Regions from separate parts of the Enterobacter hormaechei subsp. xiangfangensis genome, predicted to be linked through region 3. Evidence: predicted binding sites of a transcription regulator. Region 3 holds the regulator's gene; each other region holds the start of a gene.
What was found. The regulator PurR, encoded in region 3, represses purine synthesis genes. The targets are predictions, from matches to a motif close to CANGCAAACGTTTGCNTG.
Positions count from the first base shown of each region.

Region 1: a site for PurR is predicted at 1,239-1,256, ahead of purE (5-(carboxyamino)imidazole ribonucleotide mutase). Genes of this name have one in related genera too.
Region 2: a site for PurR is predicted at 1,082-1,099, ahead of pyrD (quinone-dependent dihydroorotate dehydrogenase). Genes of this name have one in related genera too.

Region 1 covers NZ_CP017183.1:1,135,641-1,137,906, forward strand. The annotation lists gene purK (5-(carboxyamino)imidazole ribonucleotide synthase) at 1-662, opposite strand, end outside; gene purE (5-(carboxyamino)imidazole ribonucleotide mutase) at 659-1,168, opposite strand; gene lpxH (UDP-2,3-diacylglucosamine diphosphatase) at 1,287-2,009, opposite strand; gene ppiB (peptidylprolyl isomerase B) at 2,013-2,266, opposite strand, start outside.
Region 2 covers NZ_CP017183.1:1,622,456-1,624,721, reverse strand. The annotation lists gene pyrD (quinone-dependent dihydroorotate dehydrogenase) at 1-986, opposite strand, end outside; gene ssuE (NADPH-dependent FMN reductase) at 1,236-1,811, shown strand; gene BFV63_RS07580 (sulfonate ABC transporter substrate-binding protein) at 1,804-2,266, shown strand, end outside.
Region 3 covers NZ_CP017183.1:1,995,460-1,997,725, reverse strand. The annotation lists gene BFV63_RS09605 (MFS transporter) at 1-110, opposite strand, end outside; gene cydH (cytochrome bd-I oxidase subunit CydH) at 272-361, opposite strand; gene purR (HTH-type transcriptional repressor PurR) at 659-1,684, shown strand; gene punR (DNA-binding transcriptional activator PunR) at 1,702-2,266, opposite strand, start outside.

The DNA of each region.
Region 1 (2,266 bases), 860 kb from region 3:
CCCACATAGCCCAGCTCATGCATGATGGCAGAGAGCATTTCTTCCGCCTGCGCCTGCTGGTCAGCATTGGCCTGCGGGAAGGCGACGCTGGTGCGCAGAATCCCGTCCTGATGCAGGTTATGCGTTAGCGGGTAAAAAACGGTGTGCCCGTCATGCCCGCGCGCGCCAACCAGCGACACTTCACCGCTAAAGTTAATGCCCTGCTCAACGATGCACTCGCCGTAGCAGTCATCCGGCAGCTCGGCGGTGTCGTTCGCGCGCAGGCGCCACTGCCCGCGGCCGTCGTAGCCGCCGACGCGACGCTTCACAATCGCCAGGTCTCCCAGCATCGCAAAGACGTCATCCCATTCGCGCTTATCGGAAAGCAGCTGCCACGGCGCGGTCGCGAGGCCGAGCTTGTCGAAAAGCTGTTTTTGCGTGAGACGGTCGGCAATGATCGGGAAGACGTCGCGGTTTACAAAGGCGTTATGACGCGCCAGCTCGCGGGTCAGGGCGGTTTCCGGCCAGCGTTCAATTTCGGCGGTGATCACGCTCTGATGGAACGGCACGGCTTCCGGCTCGGCATCCAGCCCGACGGGCCAGACGGCAATACCCAGCGGCTCACCGGCCTGACGCAGCATCCGGCCAAGCTGACCATTACCAAGAACGCAAACCTGCTTCATGCTGCACCCCGCGGATCCGGGTTATCCAGCACCTCGTCGGTCTGGGCTTTACGCCACTCCGCCAGACGCTGATGTAACTCTTTATCATGCGTCGCCAGGATCTGCGCGGCCAGCAGGGCGGCATTTGCCGCACCCGCTTTACCAATCGCCAGCGTACCGACAGGAATGCCGCGCGGCATCTGGACGATAGAGTAAAGGCTATCAACCCCGCTTAACGCGGCGCTTTGCACAGGAACACCCAGTACCGGCACCAGCGTTTTGGCGGCAATCATGCCCGGCAGATGTGCTGCGCCGCCCGCACCGGCAATGATCACCTCGTAACCGTTCTCTTCGGCGCTTTCGGCGAAGCTGAACAGTTTATCCGGCGTACGGTGCGCGGAAACCACTTCGACGTGGTGCGGAACATTCAGGATTTCAAAGATTTCGGCGGCGAACTGCATGGTAGCCCAGTCGCTTTTGGACCCCATCACGATGGCGACACGCGCCGGATTATTGCGGGAAGACATGCGTCTTAAAACTCCTGTGGTGCGGAACACACTGCTTTCGAGGGCACAGAGAATAGCATGTAATACCGGCAAGGAAAACGGTTGCGTGGTCGGGAAATGGGCGAAAAGACGGGGAGGGTTAAAACGGGAAGGCGATCAATTCAACACCTTCCGGCGTGACTTTGACCATCGATCCTTCGCTGTGCCAGGCCCCTAAAACCACGCGATGGGCGGGCTCGCCGTTGGCGATAAGGGAATGCACATCGGGACGATGGGTATGGCCATGGATCAGCCACTGAACGCGATGCTTCTCCATCACCTTCACCACCGCCTGCGGGTTGACGTCCATGATGGTCATCGATTTGCTGCTGTTGGCGGCCTTGCTGCCCGCGCGCATTCTGGCGGCGATGCGGTTGCGAATAAACAGCGGCAGGGCGAGGAACACTTTCTGGATCCACGGGGTGTGAACTTTGGCGCGAAACGCCAGGTAGCCGGTATCGTCAGTGCAGAGCGTGTCGCCGTGCATGATCAGAATATTGCGGCCATAGAGGTTTAGCACCTGCTCTTCCGGCAGCAGCGTCATGCCGCTCTCGCGGGCGTAGCGCTGGCCGATCAGGAAATCACGGTTGCCGTGAATGAAATAGCAGGGGACGCCGGAATCCACCAGCGTTTTAATGGCCGCAGCCATCTCACGGTGCAGCGGGTTCGGATCGTCGTCGCCAATCCAGGCCTCAAACAGGTCGCCCAGAATGTACAGCGCGTCGGCGTTTTTCGCTTCACCGCGTAAAAAACGCAGAAAACCGGCGGTTATCGCCGGTTCTTCTGTTTGCAGATGCAGATCCGCAATAAAGAGTGTCGCCACGAATTACTCGCTGACGGTCACGCTTGTAATCACAACGTCTTCTTTAGGAACGTCCTGGTGCATACCGCTGCGGCCAGTAGAAACGGCTTTGATCTTGTCGACCACGTCCATCCCTTCAACCACTTCTGCGAATACGCAGTAGCCCCAGCCTTGCAGACTTTCGCCAGAGAAGTTCAGGAAGTCGTTGTCCGCTACGTTGATGAAGAACTGTGCGGTTGCAGAATGTGGCGCCTGAGTACGGGCCATTGCCAGCGTAC
Region 2 (2,266 bases), 370 kb from region 3:
ATCAGCGGCGGCCCTTTAAAAATAAAGCCGGAATAAATTTGCACCAGCGATGCGCCTGCCGCCATCTTCTCACGTGCAGCGATGACGGAGTCAATGCCACCCACGCCAATAATCGGCAGCTGGCCTTTTAATTCCGCGGAGAGTGCGCGAATAATTTCGGTGCTTTTTAATTGTACCGGACGGCCACTTAATCCACCCGCTTCGTCACAGTTTTTCATTCCCTGAACGAGAGAGCGATCGAGTGTCGTATTGGTCGCAATCACACCATCAATATTATGGCGAACTAAACTGTCGGCAACCTGGATCAATTCTTCTGCCGAAAGATCCGGGGCGATCTTAACCGCGACCGGAACATATTTATGGTGGATCGTCTGTAGCGCCGTTTGTTTATTTTTAATGGCGCTAAGAAGATCGTCGAGCGCTTCGCCATATTGTAATGAACGCAGCCCTGGGGTGTTAGGCGAGGAAATATTCACCGCAATATAACCGGCATAGGCATAGACTTTTTCCATACAAATCAGATAGTCATCTTTACCCTGCTCGACCGGCGTGTCTTTATTTTTGCCAATATTTATACCCAGCACGCCATCAAAATGGGCTTTCTTAACGTTCTCAACCAGATGATCGACGCCAAGGTTATTAAAGCCCATGCGGTTGATCAGCCCTTCGGCTTCAACCAGGCGAAACAGACGTGGCTTGTCATTTCCCGGCTGCGGACGCGGCGTTACCGTCCCGATTTCGATCGAGCCAAAGCCCATCGCACCGAGTGCATCAATGCATTCGCCATTTTTGTCCAGACCGGCCGCCAGGCCCAGTGGATTTTTGAAAGTCAGGCCCATGCACTGAACTGGTTTTTCCGGCACGTTTTGACGCACCAGCGCGGCCAGAGGCGTTCCTGTAATACGGCGTAACTGCTGAAATGTAAATTCATGAGCGCGCTCAGGATCGAGCTGGAAAAGGGCTTTACGAACGAAGGGGTAGTACATGAACTCTCCTGGATTCCCGGTGTGCAAACCGGGAGGGGATTATGTGCGATCCCGCCCGGAAAGGGAATTGACCTGTGGCAAAAAAAGCCACGTAAAACGCAATCGTTTACTTATCGGTTCGCTTCTTATGCATTTTTCTGCATTCATCCTGAGGATAAATCATTTAGTGGAATAACCACGCAATGTCACACTCCTGAAAATTGTTATGAATGTTAGATAAAAGCAAACAATTAGTTATAAGGAGCAACCATGCGCGTCATTACCCTGGCCGGAAGCCCCCGCTTCCCCTCTCGCTCCAGCGCACTGCTGGAATACGCTCGCGAAAAGCTTAATGCTCTGGATGTCGAAGTGTGTCACTGGAATTTGCACAATTTCGCGCCTGAAGATCTGCTCTACGCCCGTTTCGACAGCCCGGCGCTGAAAACCCTGATCGAACAGCTTAAGAGTGCTGACGGGCTGGTCGTCGCGACACCGATTTATAAAGCTTCTTTTTCCGGCGCACTGAAAACGCTCCTCGATCTGCTGCCCGAACGTGCGCTGGACGGTAAGGTCGTCCTGCCGCTGGCCACAGGCGGTACGGTAGCCCATTTACTGGCGGTGGATTATGCCCTCAAGCCGGTTCTGAACGCGCTGAAAGCACAGGAGATCCTGCATGGCGTCTTCGCTGACGACTCACAGGTAATCGACTACCAGCATAAACCGCATTTCACGCCGAATCTGCAAACCCGCCTCGACAGCGCGCTTGAAACCTTCTGGCACGCCCTGAACCGTCGGGATCGCCACGCGGCGGCATTTCATCAATCACAAGGAGTGGCGCATGTTTAAAACAGTTACCCGTATCGGGCTGGCAGGTCTGCTGGCAGTGGCGTCGCTGGCTCAGGCGACGGTGAAAGCGCCGGAGAGCCTGCGTATCGGTTATCAGAAAGGCAGCGTCAGCATGGTGCTGGCGAAAAGCCATGCGTTGCTGGAGAAGCGTTTCCCGGAGACCAAATTCTCATGGGTCGAGTTCCCTGCCGGACCACAGATGCTGGAGGCGCTGAACGTCGGGAGTATTGATTTAGGCAGCACCGGCGATATCCCGCCGATCTTTGCGCAGGCTGCCGGGGCGGATCTGGTTTACGTTGGCGTTGAGCCAGCCAAGCCGAAGGCAGAGGTTATTTTGGTGCCCGAAAACAGCGAGATCAAAAGCGTCGCCGACCTCAAAGGCCATAAGGTTGCTTTCCAGAAAGGTTCAAGCTCGCACAACCTGCTGCTGCGCGCGTTGCAGGAGGCCGGCCTAA
Region 3 (2,266 bases):
ACGTCTACCCCCCGGGCGATAACAGGCAATAACCCCATCGGGGAGAATTCAGTGGTGCCAATCCCAAAGGCGCCAATCGCCAGGGCCAGCAGGGGAAAATTGATTTTCATGAAGAGGCTCCGGATACCGTGCCATAACCCGGCACAGAACTAAGAAGTCAAAAGCATGACATCAATCACAAAAAATGAGAAGTTAACATTTTGGCAAAAGATTTTTGCCGGAGAGGTAACAATAGCGGCAAGAGAGGGAGAAGGTTCTCCCTCCGCCTGAATCAGTGCAGTGCAGCGGTTAAACCACCGGCAACAATCAGAGCAAGAACAACAATGGTGGTAAACAGCGAAAACTTCAGATCGGTACTCATCAATTTTTCTCCTTTTATTCACCCTACGAAAAGTGAGCTTGCTCATTTTTACACAGTTCAGGTCAAAAATCTTCCAGGATTTAAACGGATATCCACTTTACCTCTTCCCCTTTTCATCAAGATAGGACAAAATTCCACGCTAAATTTATTAGCGTACCGGCCACTGACCCCCTCCTGACGTCCTGTGTCGTTTTCCCGGCGTGTCGCAACTCATGTTTGCGTAATAAGGGTGAGAGAAGGCAAACGTTTACCTTCAATTTTTTCAGGAGCTTAGGATATGGTCTGGAGTGACATTTAATGGCAACAATTAAAGACGTAGCAAAACGCGCAAACGTTTCCACTACAACCGTATCACATGTTATTAACAAAACGCGTTTCGTCGCTGAAGAGACGCGTAATGCCGTCTGGGCGGCAATCAAAGAACTGCACTACTCGCCAAGTGCCGTCGCCCGCAGCCTGAAGGTTAATCACACCAAATCGATTGGCCTGCTGGCCACCAGCAGTGAAGCGGCCTATTTTGCTGAAATCATCGAAGCCGTTGAAAAAAACTGCTTCCAGAAAGGCTATACCCTGATTCTGGGCAATGCGTGGAACAACATTGAAAAACAGCGCGCTTACCTGTCAATGATGGCGCAAAAGCGCGTCGACGGTCTTCTGGTAATGTGTTCTGAATACCCTGAGTCGGTCCTTTCCATGCTGGAAGAGTATCGCCACATTCCGATGGTGGTCATGGACTGGGGCGAGGCGCGCGCAGACTTCACCGACTCCGTTATTGATAACGCCTTTGAAGGCGGCTACATGGCGGGGCGTTATCTGGTAGAACGCGGTCATCGTGAAATTGGCGTGATCCCGGGACCTCTGGAGCGTAACACCGGTGCTGGCCGTCTGGCCGGTTTCATGAAAGCGATGGAAGAGGCGCTGATCACCGTGCCGGAAAACTGGATTGTTCAGGGCGACTTCGAGCCGGAGTCAGGCTATCGCGCCATGCAGCAGATCGTCTCCCAGCCGCATCGCCCTACCGCGGTGTTCTGCGGCGGTGACATCATGGCGATGGGCGCGCTATGCGCGGCAGATGAACTCGGCCTGCGCGTCCCCCAGGATATCTCGGTGATCGGCTATGACAACGTGCGCAACGCCCGCTTCTTTACCCCGGCGCTGACCACCATTCACCAGCCGAAAGATTCGCTGGGTGAAACGGCCTTCAACATGCTGCTGGACAGGATCGTCAACAAGCGTGAACAGTCCCAGTCCATTGAAGTTCACCCGCGCCTGATAGAACGCCGTTCCGTTGCGGACGGTCCGTTCCGCGACTACCGTCGTTAATCACTTTCCGGGGCCAGCTATGCTGGTTCCCGCAACCACTCCCGGTTCAGCGTTTCGCTGTCTCCCAGATAATCCAGCAGCCAGGCCATGGCGGGCGAGACGTCGTTTTGCTGCCACGTCAGACAGCATGCGGCATCCGGGAAGGGGTTTTCCAGCGTCAGAGCCACCCACTCTCCCGCGTCGATGCGCGGGCGCGCAAAATGCACCGGCACCATGCCAACGCACAGCCCCGCGCTCAGACAGGTGGCTGACGACTCCCAGTCCGGCGCGACCACGCGGCGCTGATTATCCAGCAACCAGGTAATGCGCTTGGGCAGCGAGCGGGAGGTATCTTCCAGCACCAGCGAGGGCCAGTTGCGTAATGTGTCATCGCTCAGCGGCCCTTCCAGCGCTGCCAGCGGGTGATCGCGCGCGACCACGCAGGTCCAGCTCAGCATGCCCATGTCGCGAAACGCGTAGCGCCCACCAACCGGGATCGCCTGGGTTGCACCAATCGCCATCTCCGCCCTGCCGTCCGCCAGCGCATCCCAGACGCCGTTGAACACTTCCTGCGAAACACGCAGTTCGACGTCGGAAAAATGA